Regions from separate parts of the Clostridium sp. TJA032 genome, predicted to be linked through region 1. Evidence: riboswitches for the same ligand, from Rfam matches in the RefSeq annotation. Region 1 holds a riboswitch; the other holds the start of a gene.
The links. Region 1 has a riboswitch for S-adenosylmethionine ahead of metK (methionine adenosyltransferase). Riboswitches for the same ligand answer to the same signal wherever they lie in the genome.
Positions count from the first base shown of each region.

Region 2: another riboswitch for S-adenosylmethionine. It lies ahead of AC4FRL_RS08660 (Na+/H+ antiporter NhaC family protein); the one in region 1 lies ahead of metK (methionine adenosyltransferase).

Region 1 covers NZ_JBZEFB010000001.1:1,473,753-1,483,674, forward strand. Annotated here, with positions in the region: gene nagA (N-acetylglucosamine-6-phosphate deacetylase) at 10-1,146, shown strand; gene metK (methionine adenosyltransferase) at 1,232-2,407, opposite strand; SAM riboswitch class I at 2,639-2,743, opposite strand; tRNA gene AC4FRL_RS06805 (tRNA-Tyr) at 2,816-2,901, opposite strand; tRNA gene AC4FRL_RS06810 (tRNA-Thr) at 2,907-2,982, opposite strand; tRNA gene AC4FRL_RS06815 (tRNA-Tyr) at 3,006-3,091, opposite strand; tRNA gene AC4FRL_RS06820 (tRNA-Thr) at 3,097-3,172, opposite strand; tRNA gene AC4FRL_RS06825 (tRNA-Val) at 3,195-3,270, opposite strand; tRNA gene AC4FRL_RS06830 (tRNA-Tyr) at 3,275-3,360, opposite strand; tRNA gene AC4FRL_RS06835 (tRNA-Thr) at 3,366-3,441, opposite strand; gene AC4FRL_RS06840 (hypothetical protein) at 3,601-4,239, opposite strand; gene yyaC (spore protease YyaC) at 4,398-4,925, shown strand; gene mreB (rod shape-determining protein MreB) at 4,963-6,000, opposite strand; gene spoIIID (sporulation transcriptional regulator SpoIIID) at 6,091-6,342, opposite strand; gene AC4FRL_RS06860 (peptidoglycan DD-metalloendopeptidase family protein) at 6,411-7,175, opposite strand; gene spoIID (stage II sporulation protein D) at 7,280-8,299, opposite strand; gene murA (UDP-N-acetylglucosamine 1-carboxyvinyltransferase) at 8,414-9,679, opposite strand; gene AC4FRL_RS06875 (hypothetical protein) at 9,702-9,922, opposite strand, start outside.
Region 2 covers NZ_JBZEFB010000003.1:73,149-83,070, reverse strand. Annotated here, with positions in the region: gene AC4FRL_RS08665 (pyridoxamine kinase) at 90-932, shown strand; SAM riboswitch class I at 1,006-1,170, shown strand; gene AC4FRL_RS08660 (Na+/H+ antiporter NhaC family protein) at 1,274-2,578, shown strand; gene ispF (2-C-methyl-D-erythritol 2,4-cyclodiphosphate synthase) at 2,684-3,154, opposite strand; gene AC4FRL_RS08650 (class D sortase) at 3,415-4,092, shown strand; gene AC4FRL_RS08645 (anti-sigma factor domain-containing protein) at 4,152-5,165, shown strand; gene rluF (23S rRNA pseudouridine(2604) synthase RluF) at 5,331-6,086, shown strand; gene AC4FRL_RS08635 (decaprenyl-phosphate phosphoribosyltransferase) at 6,161-7,021, opposite strand; gene AC4FRL_RS08630 (glycosyltransferase family 39 protein) at 7,014-8,492, opposite strand; gene AC4FRL_RS08625 (alpha/beta hydrolase) at 8,748-9,689, opposite strand; gene AC4FRL_RS08620 (DUF3298 and DUF4163 domain-containing protein) at 9,798-9,922, shown strand, end outside.

The DNA.
Region 1 (9,922 bases):
GTGATTCGTATGTTAATAAAAAACTGTAATATAGTATATTTAGATAAGATTGAAAAAGGAAATATACTTATAGAAAATGGAAAAATTAAAGATATAAATCCTAAAAATGAATGTGATTGTGAAGTTATAGATGGACAAGGATTGTATCTATCTCCTGGATTTATAGATGTTCATATACATGGTGCTGGTGGGCATGATACCATGGATGGAACTTATGAAGCCATAAATGAAATCTCAAAAGTTATAGTTAAGCATGGTACAACTTCATTTTTACCAACAACTATGACTGTAGCTGCTGAAGATGTATGTAAATCAATGAAAGCAATTCATAAAGCAAAAACTGAAGGAACTGAAGGTGCTAATGTTTTAGGTGCTCACTTAGAAGGTCCATTTATAAGTCCTGGAGCCATAGGTGCTCAAAATCCTGAATTTTTAATACCTCCAACTGAAGAAAACTTTTATAAATTAGTTGGAGAACATGAAGAGGATGTTGTATCAATAACTCTTGCTCCTGAAGTAGATGGTGCTAAAGACCTTACTAAATTTTTAAGCAAAAAAGGTATAGTAGTTTCTATGGGACACACAAAGGCAACTTATGAAGAAGCTATGGAAGGAATAAAATGTGGTTGTTCTCATGCTACGCACCTTTTTAATGCAATGACTCCATTTACTCATAGAGAACCTGGAGTTGTAGGTGCAGTTTTTGATAGTGAAATAACTACTGAAACAATATCTGATGGTATTCATATAGCATATCCAAGTTTAAGAGTTGCATATAAACAAAAGGGAACAGATAAAGTTCTATTAATAACTGATGCTATGATGGCTTGTTGTATGCCTGATGGAATGTATACATTAGGTGGTCAAGATGTTGAAGTTAAAAATGGTGCTGCAAGATTATTAAGTGGTTCTTTAGCAGGTTCAATTTTAACATTAGATGTTGCAGTTAAAAATGTATTTTTAAATACTAATTATCCACTTAATGAGGTTATAAAAATGGCTACTTATAATGGTGCAAGACATTGTAAAGTAGACGATAGAAAAGGTTTAATTAAGGAAGGTTATGATGCTGACTTAATTCTTTTTGATGAAAATATAGATATAAAATACGTAATAGTTAATGGAAAAATAGTTCATAAAGCTTAAAAAATTTATTATATTACAAAATTAATTTTATGAACTTATAAATAATATATAAAAAAGCTTAGGAAAAATCCTAAGCTTTTTTATATTAAAGATATTTTTTTATTTCTTCAACTTTATTTAAGTTTTCCCATGGAAGGTCTAAATCTGTTCTTCCAAAGTGTCCATAAGCAGCTGTTTGTTTGTATATAGGTCTTCTTAAGTCTAAGTCTCTTATTATAGCACCTGGTCTTAAGTCAAATACCTTATTTATTATATCAACTATTTTTTCGTCAGAAATTTTTCCTGTTCCGAAAGTATCTACTATTATTGATACTGGTTTAGCAACACCTATAGCATAAGCAACTTGAACTTCTAATTTATCTGCAACACCTGCAGCAACTAAGTTTTTAGCTACCCATCTAGCAGCATATGCAGCTGATCTATCAACCTTAGTTGGATCTTTTCCTGAGAAAGCACCACCACCGTGTCTTCCATATCCACCATAAGTGTCAACAATTATTTTTCTTCCTGTTAATCCAGCATCTCCTTGAGGTCCGCCTATAACGAATCTTCCAGTTGGATTTATATAGTATTTAGTATTTTCATCTAATAATTCTGCTGGTATAACAGCTTTTATAACATGCTCCATTAAATCAGCTTGTATTTGCTCTTGAGAAACCTCAGGACCATGTTGTGTTGAAATTACTATTGCATCTATTCTAACTGGTTTGTCATCTTCATACTCAACAGTAACTTGAGTTTTTCCATCTGGTCTTAAGTAAGGTAAAGTTCCGTTCTTTCTTACCTCTGTTAATCTTCTTGATAATCTATGAGCCATAGCTATTGGTGCTGGCATAAATTCTTCAGTTTCATTAGTAGCAAAACCAAACATCATTCCTTGGTCTCCTGCACCTACTGCATCTATATCAATTTTTTCTCCTGCTCTTGATTCTAAAGCTTCATCAACACCCATAGCGATATCTGATGATTGCTCATCTATTGTAGTCATAACTGAACAAGTTTCACAGTCAAATCCATATTTAGCTCTATCATATCCTATATTTTTTATAGTTTCTCTAGCTATTTTAGGAATATCAACATAACAGTTTGTTGTTATTTCTCCCATTACAACTACTAATCCTGTAGTAACAGCTGTTTCACAAGCAACTCTTGCATTTGGATCTTTTTCAAATATAGCATCTAAAACTGCATCTGAAATTTGGTCACAAATTTTATCTGGATGTCCTTCAGTAACTGATTCTGATGTAAATAATCTTCTCATGATTTAGGCTATCTTACACTTATATTAAGATAGCTAATTCACCCCTTTCATTTTTTATTTATCCAACCCTATATATTCAACAAGTAATATTTATTATCTTCCCACGACTTAAAATAATATATTTTTTGTTTATTAAAATCATCTTAATGCGCGCCTTTAAAATGATTTTAATAAAAAAATCTCTTCTTAAAGACTTAAGAAGAGATTTTAGTTATACACTAAATTTATCTTCTCTCATCTTGTAAAGAATTTCTTTACCGGAATTGGCACCTTAGTGAATTTCACTGGTTGCCGGGTTTCATAGGGCCTGTTTCCCTCCACCTCTCTGGATAAGAGTATATAAATACTAAATATTCTATTTTAAATATATTATTTTAACAAAGAGACACTAAATTAAGTGTCTCTTGCTGGTGGTGGAAGAAGGATTCGAACCTTCGAAGTCGTCCGACAACAGATTTACAGTCTGCCCCCTTTGGCCACTCGGGAATTCCACCACATTTGGAGCTGATGATCGGACTTGAACCGATAACCTGCTGATTACAAGTCAGCTGCTCTGCCAATTGAGCCACACCAGCATATTTATATTTTATTTTTTAATTGGTGGTGGAAGAAGGATTCGAACCTTCGAAGTCGTCCGACAACAGATTTACAGTCTGCCCCCTTTGGCCACTCGGGAATTCCACCACTTATGGAGCTGATGATCGGACTTGAACCGATAACCTGCTGATTACAAGTCAGCTGCTCTGCCAATTGAGCCACACCAGCGTATTTATTATTTTATTTTTAATGGTGGTCGCAACAGGGATCGAACCTGTGACCCCCTGCTTGTAAGGCAGGTGCTCTCCCAGCTGAGCTATGCGACCTTATTGGTGGTGGAAGAAGGATTCGAACCTTCGAAGTCGTCCGACAACAGATTTACAGTCTGCCCCCTTTGGCCACTCGGGAATTCCACCACTTATGGAGCTGATGATCGGACTTGAACCGATAACCTGCTGATTACAAGTCAGCTGCTCTGCCAATTGAGCCACACCAGCGTATTTTTAACTTCTATCTCTTGGCTCATCGCCAATCGACAAGACTTAGTATATATTGTTATGCTTTTTATTTCAAACTCAATTTTAAGCCATTTAAAGATATTATGTTAATTTATTTTTAAATTACTCTTTTTTTCTCCAATTTACTTCTTTTTTAACTTATATTTTTTCTTCTATTAGCGATATATTTATAAAAGGATTTAATAATTCTTTTACATACTCAAAATCTTTATAGGATAGCTTCTCTTGAAGTATTTTAAATATATCAATAGCTGCCTCTAACTCATCTGTTCTTTTTATGTGCTTTAATAAAGTTTTATAGTCATCTATAGATAACTCCTTAGATAATTTTAATAATTTAAATTTATCCTTCTTACTTATCTTACTTGGAATAGAGTACTTATCAACTTTAAAAAGCTTTATATTTTCCTTTTTATTTTCTTTTAAGGAATTATTTTTTTCCTTTGAACTACTATTTTTAAATTCATTAACTTTATTTGAATCTTTATTTATTTCTAATTCTTTTTTATCATTTTCTTCTACTTTATTATTTTCATCTTTTTTAATAAAATTATCTTTTTCTATATTACTTTTTTCTTTACTTGGCAAAATTACTTTTTCTTCGTTTAAAGGTGCTTTTTCTACTTTTTCTTTATTGAAATTATTATTTTCATTAAGTACTAAACTTTCTTTTTTCAATTTTATTTTTTCTTTATTTACCTTCGGAATATTTATAATAACTCCTAAAGTTATAATAGTTAAAGTTATTACTAAAATACTTAAAACTTTTCTACTCATAAATTTCTTCACCTCCTCTTTAATAATTTCCACATAAAATATTTTTATACTTGATTTAATATTTCTATTTTTTCCTTCATATAATTAACTGATAGAAACTTAAAATATTAAGAAAGGAGTATGTCAAACTAGTTTTAAGCCTTTGACATAGTGATACCTTGGAAAAAGTGAAAATTTACTATAAAAATAACTTATCATATTATAAAATTTCTAATTTCCTTAAAAATCATATAGATGAAAAAACAATTATAGTATGTATAGGAACAGATAAATGTATTGGTGATTGTCTTGGCCCTATGGTTGGTACATTATTAAAAGAAAAATCTTTTCCTTTAAAGGTTTTTGGAACTTTAAAATCTCCAATTCACGCCTTAAATTTAGATACTGAAATAGATAAAATTTCAAAAGCATATCCTAATCATAAAATACTAGCAATTGATGCTTGCTTAGGTGATGCAAATTCTATTGGAGAAATTCATGTTAGAACTAAGCCAATATATCCTGGAAAAGGTGTTGGAAAAACTTTAAGAAGTGTTGGAAATATTTCTATAATAGCTATAGTAGATTCTTCTGAGAATATAGAATCATTTACTTCTAGACCTATTAGATTAAATTTTATATTAGATATGTCTAAAGTTATAGCAGATTCTTTAGTTACAGCCTATAACTTAAATAAAAAAAATTAACTACATATCTCTTAATCTAAGAGATATGTAGTTAATTTTATTCGTCTATCAATTTAACTTCTAAATTATCCATACTTATATTTAATTTTTCAAATGTCTTTAATACCTTACCAGTACCCTCTGCAACGCATTTTATAGCATCATCTGCTACTTTAACCTTAATGCCTGTCCTTTCCTCAATAAATCTATCAAGTCCATTTAATAAAGCTCCTCCACCAGTCATAAGAATTCCTTCTTCTATTATGTCTGCTGCTAATTCTGGTGGTGTTTTTTCAAGAACAGAATGAACTGCCTCTCCAATTGTGCTAACTTCATCTTTTAAAGCCATTCTAAGCTCATCACTATCAACATTTATAGTTCCTGGTAGTCCTGTAATAAGGTTTCTTCCTTTAACTTCCATAGTTTCTTTTCTATTTCCTTCTACTGCTGTAGCAACGTTTATTTTTAATTCTTCTGCTGTTCTTTCACCAATCATAAGCTTATATTTATTTCTTACAAACTTTATTATAGCTTCATCAAATTTATCACCAGCTACTTTTACAGACTCTCTTATAACAATTCCTCCAAGAGAAATTATTGCTATATCTGCTGTACCTCCACCTATATCAACAACCATATGTCCACTTGCTTTAGATATATCTAAACCTGCTCCTATAGCAGCTGCTAATGGTTCTTCTATAAGGTAAACATCTTTAGCTCCTGAATTTTTTGCTGCATCTATAACAGCTCTCTTCTCTATTTCTGTTGCTTGACAAGGAATACAAATCATAACTTTAGGTGCTGATATTCTTCTATTTCCAACACCTTTTTTTATGAAATATTTAAGCATAGCTTCAGTCATTTCATAATCTGATATAACCCCATTCCTCATAGGTCTAAGTGCAACTATATTTCCAGGTGTTCTTCCAATCATTTGTCTTGCAGCTTCTCCAACAGCTAAAACCTTATTTTTGTTTTTATCTATAGCAACTACTGAGGGCTCTTTTAAGACTATACCTTTATCCTTCATATAGACAAGAACAGTTGCTGTTCCAAGGTCTATACCCATGTCTGTACTGTTTTTCCAAAACCACATATTTACAACTCCCTAATATATAATAATAATTATTATTTTCTATAACATTATACATAAATACTAACTTTTATTATATAAGGAATATTTTCATCATTCAACAACTTTATATTTTAATTTAGTTGCTTTTCCACCTCTTATATGTCTTTCTGCCTTATTTAAATCTAATATACTTTTAGCTTCCTCTGCTATATCTGGATTTATCTTTGGTAATCTTTCAGTCATATCTTTATGTATAGTACTTTTACTAACTCCAAAAACCTTAGCTGTTTTTCTTATTGTAGCTCTTGAATAAATAATGTATTGAGCTACCTCTAACACTCTTTCCTCAATATAATCTTTCAAGAACCATTCCTCCTTAATCTTTTTTATTAAATCAGCTGCTAAAATTAAAGCAGCTGATTATGTATTTTTTATTCCTTTACAGGAACATCTTTTAAATATTTTTGAGGGTCTACTGGTTCTTTAGAATTTTCCATATGGAACATTAAGTAATTTTCTGAAACTCTATCACTTGGATTATTTTGAATTGTTTTTCCAATCTTACCTATAACATCACCTTTTTTAACCACATCCCCTTCTTTAACTTTTATTTCAGGGTCTAAGTTTCCATAGAAACCAACTATGCCATTTTGATGTTCAATCTTTACAAAACAACCTTCTTTTGAATTACCTTTTCCAGCTTCTAAAACTTTTCCATCACCAATTGATAAAACCTCTGCTCCTTCTTTACCTTCTATATCAATACCTTTGTAAACAGAAGCACTTTGTCCTGATTCATTTAATCTTGGTTCTAAATTATAAAGCCTTGTAATTATCCCATTATTAATAGGTGATATAAAATTTTTATTTTGATTTGATGTTTCTACAACTTCCTCTTGTTTTTTTGCTTCTTCTTCTACATTTTCTTGAACTTTGTTTTCATTAGTAGCTACCTCTTCCTTTGCAACTTCTTTATTTTCTTCAACTAACTCAGCATCTTCAAAATTGTTTCCTGTTGTAGCACTATCCTCTGTATTTTCTATAGTATTCTCTGCTATATTTTCTTCTAAAGTATCATTTGCACTTTTATTTGCAACAACTACGCCTACAGTTGCTATTAAACATAGACAGGCAAATAAAACTACATAAAATCCATCCTTTTTGATAAATCTCTTTAATTTGTCTTTTTTATTCATTTTCAACACCTCCGTTTCTAATTCTGTCCATATATCCTAAATTAATACATAAATTAAAAAATCTTTTTAATAAAAAAAGAGTAGACAAATTGTCTACTCTAAAATTAAATAAACACCTCCTTAGAAGATTGTACTTTACTATTTGTAAAATAATGATTTAATATTTCCTTATAACTTTTTCCTTCTTTCCCCATAATATTTGCACCCCATTGACTCATTCCTACACCATGTCCATATCCTAAAACATTTATCTTTATTTTTCCTTCTAAAAACTCTAAAGTAAAATTAGCCGAATTCAAATTAAATATTTTTCTAAATTCTTTACCTTTAATTGTTTTATTACCTATTTTTATTTCATTTACTGTTCCACCAGTATTTCTGCTTATTATTTTTATTTCTTCATTATTGATATTATTTATTTTTACACTCTTAATATATTTCTTTACTGTATCTTTAAACTCCTTAAAAGATACTAAAACTTCGCTTTTATATTTTGGAGATACTTCCTCACCTGGACTTTTAACAGACTTTAAATAAGGTATATCTTCAGAAAAAACAGCTATAGAATCTTCTGTATTTCCTGAACTTGTTGAAAAATATTGAGGATATTTAGCAATTTTACCCTCATAAGATAAAACCTCTCCCTCTGTACTAGATACTGCACTTTTTATTTTATTTAAATATTCTTCTCCCTTCTTTCCCCAAAGCTTCTTCTTTTCCTCTATATTAGTATAAACTTGACAATGAGTTGTATCACAAATATCGCCCTCTTTTATATTTGAACATTTAGAAACTAATTTATTTATCACAAAAGTTCTTGCTAAAATAGCTTGTGCTTTTATCGCTTCTTCATTAAAAGATGCAGGCATTTCACTAGATACTACAGATAAAACATACTCTTCTAAATTAACTTTTTTAACTTTCTTTTCTTTAGATATGTAGACTTCAACTTCTTCTAAGTTAACCTTATCTATTAGTTTTTCTCCCTTTACTTCCTCTATATTATCTCTTTTTTCAATAGTTTTTGAGGTTGAAAATATTCCAAAGAAAATAGGTATTAAAAATACAATTATTAATATTATTACAATAAAAATTAACGGCTCTAAATCTCTTTTTCTTAACATAATTCCTCCTAAGACTTATTAATACAGTCTATGTATATGCTAAGCTTTATAAAAGTCGAACTTATAAAATAATTTATTTACAATAAAAAAAGTCAACAGCAAAATGCTGTTGACTTATATTCTATTTATATCAGCTCCTAAAGCTTTAAATTTGCTTTCTATTTCAACATATCCTCTATCTATATGATGTATATCTGTAACTATTGTTTCTCCTGAAGCTACAAGTCCTGCTAAAATAAGTGCAGCACCTGCTCTTAAATCAGTTGCTTTAACTTCACAACCAGTAAGATTTGTAACACCTTCAATTAAAGCAGATTTTCCTTCTACTTGTATATTAGCTCCCATACGTCTTAATTCATCTACATTCATAAATCTGTTTTCAAAAACATTTTCAGTAATAATGCTACTTCCCCTAGCTAAGCTTAACAAACTCATCATTTGTGATTGCATGTCAGTAGGGTATCCTGGATATGGTTGAGTTTTTATATTTATAGGTTTTATATCACAATTTCCCTTTACTATAATACTGTTTTTATCATCTTTAACATCATAAAACTCTACTCCAGCTTCAGTTAATTTAGATATTATTCCTGAACAATGGTCTTTATTAACACCATTTATTTTTATTTCTGAACCTGTTATGGCTGCTGCAACCATAAAAGTTCCTGCTTCTATTCTATCGTATATAGGAGTATATTTTGTTGATTTTAAAGACTCTACTCCTTCTATTATTATTTGTCCTGGTTTTTCTATATAAATTTTAGCTCCCATAGAATTTAAGAAATTAATTAAATCATTTATTTCAGGCTCTTGAGCTGCATTTTCTATAACTGTAGTTCCCTTTGCCATTGTAGCTGCCATCATTATATTTTCTGTTGCGCCAACGGAAGGAAAATCTAAATATATTTTGTTTCCTACTAACCTTTTAGCCTTTATACAAACAAAACCATTTCCACAGTTACTATCCTCAGCTCCTAAAGCTCTTAATCCCTTTAGATGAAGTTCTATAGGCCTTGAACCTATATTACAACCTCCTGGCCTTGATAATTTAAATTCTCCATATTTAGCTATCATAGGACCCATAATTAAAAAAGAAGCCCTCATTTTTTTTACCAAGTCCTCATTTGGAATTAATGGCTCCCTATTTAAAGGGGGTATAAATAAACTATTTGATTTTTTATCTATTTTTAACTCATAACCTAGCTGTTCCATTAAGTTACAAATTGTATATACATCCTTAAGCATAGGCAATTCATTTATCAGTACATCTTCAGTAGCTAATATGCTTCCTGCTATTATAGGTAAGACTGAGTTTTTAGCTGTATTTATATTTACTTCTCCACTTAATTTTTTTCCACCTTTTACTACTATTTTATCCATATTATCCTCCATTAAAATTATTTTAATATGTTTTGAATATAATAGGAGTTCCTATAATAATGCTCCTATCTTTCTCATATGTCATAATGGAGTAATTAAACTGGTAATCACTCTTAAGATTTATCATTCCTGTTCTTCCATTTTTTAAATCAAAGCTTTCTACTTCCTTAATTATATTTTTTCCTATAGTTTCTATAATACTTTCCTCTATTTTATCTATACTATTATTTTCTCTAATATCGC
Region 2 (9,922 bases), on a different contig from region 1:
TAAAAAGTAAATTAGTATTATATTATTAAACTGATATAATATTAAAAAAGCATAAAGTTTATTTATTAAAATTTTAAGGAGGAATAAAGATGAATCCTGTAAATAAAATTGCTGCAATTCATGATATGTCTTGCTATGGAAGAGCGGCTTTAGCAACAATAATACCTGTGTTATCTTCAATGGGAAATCAAGTGTGTCCTTTGCCTACAGCAGTTTTGTCAACTCATACAGATGGCTTTGGAAAACCAGCTTTTAGGGATTTAACAGATTTTATATATGAAACTAAAGAACATTGGAAAAAATTAAATCTAGATTTTAAATGTATATATAGTGGTTATTTAGCAGACCCTAAGCAAGTTAATTTTGTAAAGAGTTTTATAAAAGAATTTAAAGAGAAGAATACTTTAGTTCTTATAGACCCTGTAATGGCTGATGGGGGAAAGCTTTATGATGGCATGAGTTTTGAAATAATTGAAGAAATGAGAGAACTTATAAAAGATGCACATATAATAACTCCAAATTTAACAGAAGCCTCTTTTCTTTTAGGAAGAGAATATAAAGAATATTTAAGTGAAGAGGAGATAAAGGAGTATTTAATAGATTTAAGTGAATTAGGACCTAGAATAAGTATAATAACAAGTGTATCAAGTTCAAAAGGTGATGAATATATTGATACTGTACTCTATGATAAGAAGGAGAAGATTTTTTATACATACTCTCATAAAAAAATAAATGCTTTTTATTGTGGGACAGGTGATACCTTTGCTTCACTTTTAATCGGATGGATATTAAAAGGAGAGGATGTTAAGAAGGCTTTAGAAAAATCTTGTGATTTTATTGCAGAAGCAATAGAGTATAGCGAAAAGTTTAATTATCCAAAAAATGAAGGCATATTATTAGAAGCATTGTTATATAAATTAATAAGTAAATAAATTATTAATGTCATATAATTTATTTGACAAAGTAATTTTAGAATGATAATATTAAAAAAACAAAATTTAATAAATCTTATCAAGAGAGGTGGAGGGACTGGCCCTGTGAAACCCAGCAACCGGTAATTCTTTGCGGTTAAAATAATACTGATTTAAACTTTTAAATAAGTCAGTATGCTTTCTTATGCAAAGATTTATAGCGGTGCTAAATCCTGCGGTAGAAACTGAGAGATAAGAATGCGAATCTGTAAGAATAATAACTTCTATCATAGGATAGGAGTTTTTTTATTTTGTAGGATAAAGATAGATTTATTAAATAGATTAAGATTAGGAGGAAAAAAATGAAAAAAGGAAAGTTTTCAGCATTATTACCATTAATAATTTTTGTAGCTATTTATTTGGGAACTTCATTAGTAATGAAAGACTTCTACTCTGTATCTGTTTTAGTTCCAGGAATAATCGCAGTTTTATTTGGAATATTTACAAATAGAAAAAGAGGACTTGAAAAGAACGTAGAGATATTTTGTAAAGGGGCAGGAAATAGTAATATAATTTTAATGTGCTTAATATTTATATTAGCTGGTGCATTTGCAGAAGTAGCTAAAAGCATGGGAGCTGTAGAGTCTACAGTAAATTTAGGATTAACAATATTACCTAAAAATATATTAGTTGCAGGTATATTTGTAATATCATCATTTATAGCTATATCTTTAGGTACATCAATGGGAACTATAGCAGCTATCGTTCCTATTGCAATGGGGATTTCAGATAAAACAGATATAGCTTTACCACTTATTGTAGGTGCCGTAGTTGGAGGTGCTATGTTTGGAGACAATCTTTCAATGATTTCTGATACAACAATAGCAGCTACAAAAACACAGGGCTGTGCAATGAAGGACAAGTTTAAAGTTAATTTTAAGGTTATATTACCAGCTGCAATTTTAGTTATTATTATATATACGGTTTTAGGAAGTGGAGCTAATACTTCAGTAGGACATTATGATTATAATTTTATAAAAATAATTCCTTATTTAGGAATATTAATAGCAGCTTTGATGGGAGCTAATGTAATAGCTGTTTTATCAGGGGGAATAGTTTTAGCAGGTGCTATTGGATTTTTTACAGGTTCTTTAGATGTAAAAACATTCTTTACTTCAATATCAACTGGTATAGGTGGAATGAGTGAGCTTATACTAATTTCAATAATTATTGGAGGAATTGTTGAAATAATAAAGGCAAACGGAGGAATAGATTACGTTTTAAACTTAGTTACAAAGAGAATAAACGGTAAAAAAGGTGCTGAGTTTGGTATTGGATTATTAGTAAGTTTAGTTGATGCATGTACAGCAAATAATACAATTGCTATAGTTACAGTAGGACCTTTAGCAAAAGATATTTCAGATAAATATAATTTAGATTCAAAAAGAATTGCAGGAATATTAGATATGTTTTCTTGTGCAGTTCAAGGAATAATTCCTTATGGTGCTCAACTTATGTCAGCAGCAGCTTTAACAGGCTTAAGTTCCTTTGAAATAATGAAATTTTTATTTTATCCATACTTAATGGGAATAAGTGCAATAATATTTATAGCATTTTTCCAAAAGAAAGGACAGACTAAAAATAATGAGGAGCTTGAGGTAGCTTAAAAAATTAAGTTTAGTATTTTTTATTTAAATTGGGGCTAAAAAAACTTACAATCTTATTTTAAGATTATTATTTTATCTTAATATAGATTGTAAGTTTTTTTATTTTTAATTACATAAAAGACAGATACTTTGAGAAGAAATTCCTTCACCTGAGCCTGTAAAGCCAAGTCCTTCTTCAGTTGTAGCTTTTATGTTTATTTGATTTAAATTTATTTTTAATACTTTAGCAATATTTTCTCTCATGGTAAGTATATAAGGTGCCATTTTAGGTTTTTGAGCTATTATAGTTGAATCTATATTGCAAATTTTATAATTATTTTCTTCTAAAAGTTTGCCAACAAATTCTAATAGTTTTAAACTATTTGCTCCCTTATATTTAGGGTCTGTATCAGGAAAGTGTTTACCAATATCTCCTAAAGCAGCAGCACCTAGTAAGGAATCCATTATGGCGTGAAGTAAAACATCAGCATCTGAATGTCCTAAAAGCCCTTTTTCATATGGAATTTTTATGCCACCTAATATAAGGTCTCTATTTTCAACTAGCTTATGAACATCATATCCCATTCCTATTCTCATATTAATCACCTCGTAATTTATTTTAAAGTTTGTATGTTTACATTATATATAAAGTTTATAAATTATTATAGCTTTACATACGTAATTAAATATATTTATAAATTTTATTTGTTAAAAAATATACTTATATGTAAAAAAATATATAGATATAAAGTGTTGCTATGGTATAATAAATTGAGATTTAGTAGAAGAAAAATAAATTAATAATTTTATATAAGATTATTTATAAGATACTTTGAGTTGAAAGGGTGAATTTTTATATGTGGGGAAAAATCAGAAACATACTTGGTATTTTATTGATTGTTGTAGGTATAGGCTTAGTTGGCTTAACTGTTTGGATGAAATATGATACTTATAAGCAACAACAAGCAGTTTTAGAAAGTTTTAAGAACTTACAGTTTGATGTTCCAGAGGGAGAAGAAAATAAGAAAGAATTACCTGCAAATAATAATAATAGTGAAAGTAGTAATAGTGAAAGTAGTGATAAAAGTAATACGGATACTACAGAAAATAAAGATAATAAAACTCCAGAAAAAGCACAGCTTGAGGATGGTAAGGGTATAGGAATTTTAAATATACCTAGATTAAACTTAGAGATAGGGATAATAGAAGGAGTTAGTTATAATGATATAAAATATGTTGTAGGACATTTCCCAGGTTCACCAATGCCAGGACAAAAAGGAAATTTTGCTATAGCAGGTCATAGAATATCATATTTTGGTCAAGCTTTTAAGGATATTGATAAGTTACAAAAAGGAGATAAGATTATTGTTACTTATAATGGTAAAGAGTATACTTACGAAGTAACAGATATGTATGAGGTTACTCCAAATGAAACGGAAGCTTTAAATCCTACAAAAGATGCTACTATAACAATAGTTACATGTACAAAGGATGCAAAAAATAGGGTTATAGTTAAAGGAAAGTTAGTACAATAAGACTGGGTTTATACTTAGTCTTATTTTTTGTAAAATAAACATAAAGGAGTGTAGCTTTAGTGAGCGAATTAACTTTTAGAAAAGATAAATATATGTTTTCTACTAGAAGTGTAAAAAGAAACTTAGAAAAAAGTGTGCTAAAAAAAGAAATAATTGCTTTTAAAAGAGAACTTAAGGAATTTAATGTTGATTTAAAAACCCTAGCTAATGAAAGATTTAATCTTGAGGATAGAAATAAAATTCTTAATATAGCGTATTATTTAATTGATGAAGAAGTATTATTAAGAAAGATTTTAATAAGAAAAGAATTAAAAACAAAAATTATTGCTAAGAAAACAGGTTTTTCAAATGAACAAATAATTGATTGGTCAAATTATTTAATAGCTTACTTGCTTTTATTATATAATGCAAACTATACTAATTTAGCAATGTATTTAAATATAAATTTTAGAGATTTAGAAACCTTATCTGTAATAAGAGGTTCTGAGGGGGAAGAAACTTTATATAAAGGATTAGTTCTTTTAGAAAGTAAGAAGGGGAGCATAATATTAACTAGAGATGGAGACTTTATAAGAATAAAAACAAGGTCAGAAAATAAATTAGGTGAAGAGCTTTCAGGAAGAGAAAAAAAGACCTTTAGACACTATAAAAAAATAATAATATTTGCTTCTATAATAGTTATTATTTTTACTTGTGCTTTTACTTATATGTATAAACAACAAGAAACAACAATATTAATTCAAGGTACTTCAAAGGTTAAATTAGGAATAAATAGATTTGATAGAATAGTATATTGTTATTCTCCAACTGAAAAGGGAAATATCTTAGTAACAGAACTTAAGCTAGATAATAAAAAGTTTGATGATGGAATGATAGCTATTTTAAAAGGTTTTGAACAAGAGGATATGCTTCCACCAAACAGAATTGTAGATGTTTATATTACTGGTAAAATGGTTGATACTGTTGATTTAAATAAGGTAACTAATTATGTTGAAAGCGTAAATAAAGATGATAATACAACGAATAATTTTAGAATAAAAATAAATAATTCAGGCTATGAAAAGAAAAATTAAAAAAGGAAGGGATTATTCATAGTGAGAAAAACATTAAGAAATAGTAATAAGAAAAATAAAGATTTTAAAACTAAAAGTAATTCAGATTTTATAAATAAAAGAGTTCATAAGAAAAATAATTTTAAGAAAAGCAATTTAGCAAAAAAAGCTTCAGAAAATAATACGATTATAGTATCAAATAAGGATGAAGTTAGAGATGAAGTTAGGCTAAATAAGTATATAAGTGAAACAGGCTTTTGCTCAAGGAGAGAGGCAGATAAGCTTATAGAACAGGGCAGAGTTAAGATAGATAATATTAAGGCTACCATGGGAATGAAGGTTTTAAAAGGTCAGAAAGTATATATAGATGGTAAACCTATAAAAAGTGAAAATGAATTAGTGTATATTGCATTAAATAAGCCAGTAGGTATAACTTGTACTACTGAACACAAGGTAAAAGGAAATATTGTAGATTTTATAAATCATAAGAAAAGAATTTTCCCAATAGGAAGATTAGATAAAGATTCTCAAGGCTTAATATTTATGACTAATGATGGAGATATAGTAAATAAAATATTAAGAGCTGGAAACAACCATGAAAAAGAATATATTGTAACTGTAAATAAACCTGTAACTAAAGATTTTATAAAAGGCATGGGAAATGGGGTTCCTGTGTTAGGTAAAGTTACTAAGAAGTGTTTTGTTAAAAAAGAAGGTGAAAATTCTTTTAGAATAATATTAACTCAAGGATTAAACAGACAAATAAGAAGAATGTGTCAGTATTTTGGTTATGAGGTAATAAAGTTAGAAAGAATAAGAATAATGAATGTTTCATTAGAAGGGTTAGATATAGGAGAGTGGAGATATTTAACTGAAAAAGAGCTAAATGAAATAAATAAATTAACTAGAAAATCATTAAAAACTGAAGAGGCATCAATCTAAGACAATATAAAAAACTTACAATCACTTAAATTATTAGTGTTTGTAAGTTTTTTATTTATAAATTAAACATATTTTTATAAGTTAAGTATTACTAGACAAGAAATTCCCCATAATAAAATTATAAATATTAATTGTTTATCTTTTAATATTAAATCAGTAGGGTTATCAAATTTAGCCTCAAAGTAAATTAGATAATAATATCTTATTATTCCCAAAATTACCAAGATACTTGTCCAAATAAATAAGTTTGAGGAGGTTCCTAAAATACAATATATTGAATAAAAAACTATTGTACAAGTTAATGATATATTGATTATTTTATCTAAAAATTTGATATTATATTTAGATAAATTTTTTCTATGACTACTTGCATTTTTTCCTAAGGATATAACTTCATTTCTTCTTTTACTAAAATCTAAAAATAATGATAAGAATAGGGTACATAAAATTATCCAGCTTGATGCAGGTACTCCAGTAGCAAAGCTTCCAGCCAATACTCTAAGTATAAATCCAAAGGCTATTGAGAATACATCTATAATAATTAAATTTTTTAATTTAAATGAGTATGCTATATTATTTATCAAATAAATTATTATGATAATAAATATATGAATATTTAAATTGAAAGAGATTATTAAAGATACTGTACAAAGTATTATTCCAACTATTATGGCAGTAAAAATACTAACTTTACCACTAGCTAAAGGCCTCTTACATTTTTGAGGATGATTTTTATCTTTATCTATATCTACTATGTCATTTAGAATATAAACTGTAGATGATATAAAACAGAATGATATAAAAGTAAGTATGTTATTAATTATTAAATGCATATTTAAAAAGTTATTTGAGAAAATTATTGGACCAAATACAAATAGGTTTTTTATCCAATGCTTTGGTCTTAATAATTTTATTATATATTTAATATTATTCATAACTTAAAGCCTCCTTATCTGATTCAGATTTAAAGGCTGTTGTAGCAAGTATTATAAATATCCATGACAAAGGATAAGCATATCTTTCCTGTGCCTCTATAATTAATAATTGAATTGACATACCACCAAAAAGTATATAAAGTAAATCTATTGATTTTTTTCTTTTTGATTTATTTTTATATATCCCAATATATGATAGTAAAAGCAGTATAATATAGAAACTTTGAGTATAGAATGCTCCTTCTTTACTAATTCTTATTTTCATATCTGCATTTTCTTTTTTTAATATTTTTAGATAGTAATCCTTATTATAAGCACTATCTAATCCAGCTTCAGACCAATAATCTCCAGCAAAACTTCCATTATTCCATAAACGTATAAATTTTGAAACATAGAATTTAGCAAGTTCTATTTTAGGTGTATTTACTAATCTATTTTTAATTATTTCTTTAGCAGCACTATTTACTTTATTATAATCACCATTATATTTTTGAAATATTTGAGAATCTTCATAATTCCATTTACCATCAGAAGATATATTAGTGCCTTTTAGAATAGAAATACTCATAGGCTCTGTACCATGCCAAAGAGGAAACTCTGTTATATTTAATTTAATAAGAATTGTACTAACTAAAACAATAGGAAGCACAAAAGAAAATAAAGTTACTATAACTTTTTTAAATTTAATATTAATCTTTTCTTTGAAATAAATACATATGTACATTAAATAAGCTACTATAAAAACATAGCCATTTGGTCTAAAAAGATGAGATAAACCTAAAAATATTCCACAAAAAACTAAATATAATAGACTTTGTTTTTTATTTATTGATTTAAAAAACATAAGAACACTAAGTAGCAATAAGGGAAGTGCTATATTTTCTGAACAATAAACATTGTTATATAGTATCATAGGAGGATATAAAGAGCTTATTAATAAGGCCCAGATGCTTTTATTCTTGTCTTTAAAAATTTCTTTAGATATTAAATAGATTAAAATTACATTAAACATTGAAAATAATAAATTTATGATACGGATAATTACAAGTGGATTGCTAAAAAAATTTCTAATCAATGAGAAATATAAAACTGTTAAAGACATATGTGGAAATCTTGCGAAGTAAGAAGTTCCTTTAAACATATAATTTGAACCATTTAAAAATTCACCAGAACAAATAAACATTCTATTAAAATCACCTATGGGAATACTATCTATATTTAAAAACCATAGAACTCTAAATATAAAGGCAATAAATATGATGAAAAAAATTAAAAATTTTCTGTTATAGCCTTTTTTTATATAGAAGAATACAAATAGTATTAAGGAAATTGTTATTAAAGAAAGTATTACTGAAGTGGATGAAATATCACAATTAAAATTTAAATATCTAATACTTCCTAATAATACTAATAAAAACAAAATTTTTAAAGAAAAGTTTAGAAAAGAACTTAACCATATATTTTCTTTCATTGTAAAATCTCCAATCATTATGTATTGTAAAGAAATAACTCTTTATATTTATTATAATTTTTAAAAATTGTTTTTTATTTACAATCATATGAAAATAAATGAAAGAATTTTTATAAATAATCTTAAAAATTTATATAGAAAATCTTAATTATTTTTAAAGATTTTATTTTAAATTGAAATATTTAGAAATAATTTATTTTAATAAAAAAACTGAGATTTAAATCTCAGTTTTAGATAATAAATTTTATTTATAAGTTATTTATACAAATCAAGAGCTTTTTTTACGAAATCCATAACCTTCTTTTCATAAAGAATTTTATTTACTTCTAATGATTCAGCATGTTTTGCCCCTTCCACTAAATAAAGTTCTTTAAGTCCTTTTTTCTTAGCTTTATATAAATCTAATCCCATGTACCAAGGAACAAAATAATCTTCTTTTCCATGTATAAACATTATAGGAATAGTACTTTCTTCTATTATTTTTATAGGTACTATGTCTTTCATAGAAAATTTAGCTTTAGATTTCATAAGAAAATTTGCAAATACAAGGCTTGGCATAAGAATTTTTCTAATAATTCTATATTTAAAATTTTCTGTTATTTGAAAAGCTAAAAGTTCTTCAAAGTTTGAATACCCACAATCTTCAATTACAAATTTTATAAAATTACTTAGAGGAATAGTTTCCATAACTGTACCAGCACCCATAGATTCACCATGCAGACCTAGTATTATATCATCACCAAATTTTTCTTTAAGATAATTTATCCACAGATTTATATCATATTTTTCATAAAATCCGTAAGTAGAATATTTTCCTCCACTTTTTCCATGTCTTCTTTGATTAACAATTAAAATGTTGAAATCATCTTTATAAAACATATCAAAGTATTTTAAAGAACCCACATAACATATAGACACTCCATGAACTAATATTACAAACTTTTTTGAAGGTTTTTTACTTTTTATAAAGGTAGATGTTAAATCAATTCCATCAAAGGATTTTAAAGTAATATCTTCCTTACAGGCAGAGTTATATAAAGCTTCATCAAAGAGATTATTTTCAACATATCTATTGTAACTTTTATTAATATCATGTAATTTTCTAGTAACTGTAGAGCTAAAAACATAATAGCCTGTCCCAAAATAGAAGAATAAAATTAAAAGGACAAAAATCAAAATAATAATAATAAAGTTCATTTATAACACTCCTTTCATTGTTAATTAAAAATCTTTTGTTTATACATAATTATAGCACTTAAGAGAAAAATAAAAGTGTTTAATTTAAACTAAAAGGGAGGTTTAGTTATGACTTTTAAGAAAACTTTTTTACTGCTTTCTATTTTAATTTTTTCTTTTACTTCAATAGTTTTTGGTAAAAGTTTAAATTGTGAAAAATTATTAGAGAAAACAGTAAAGGAAAGTACGGAAGA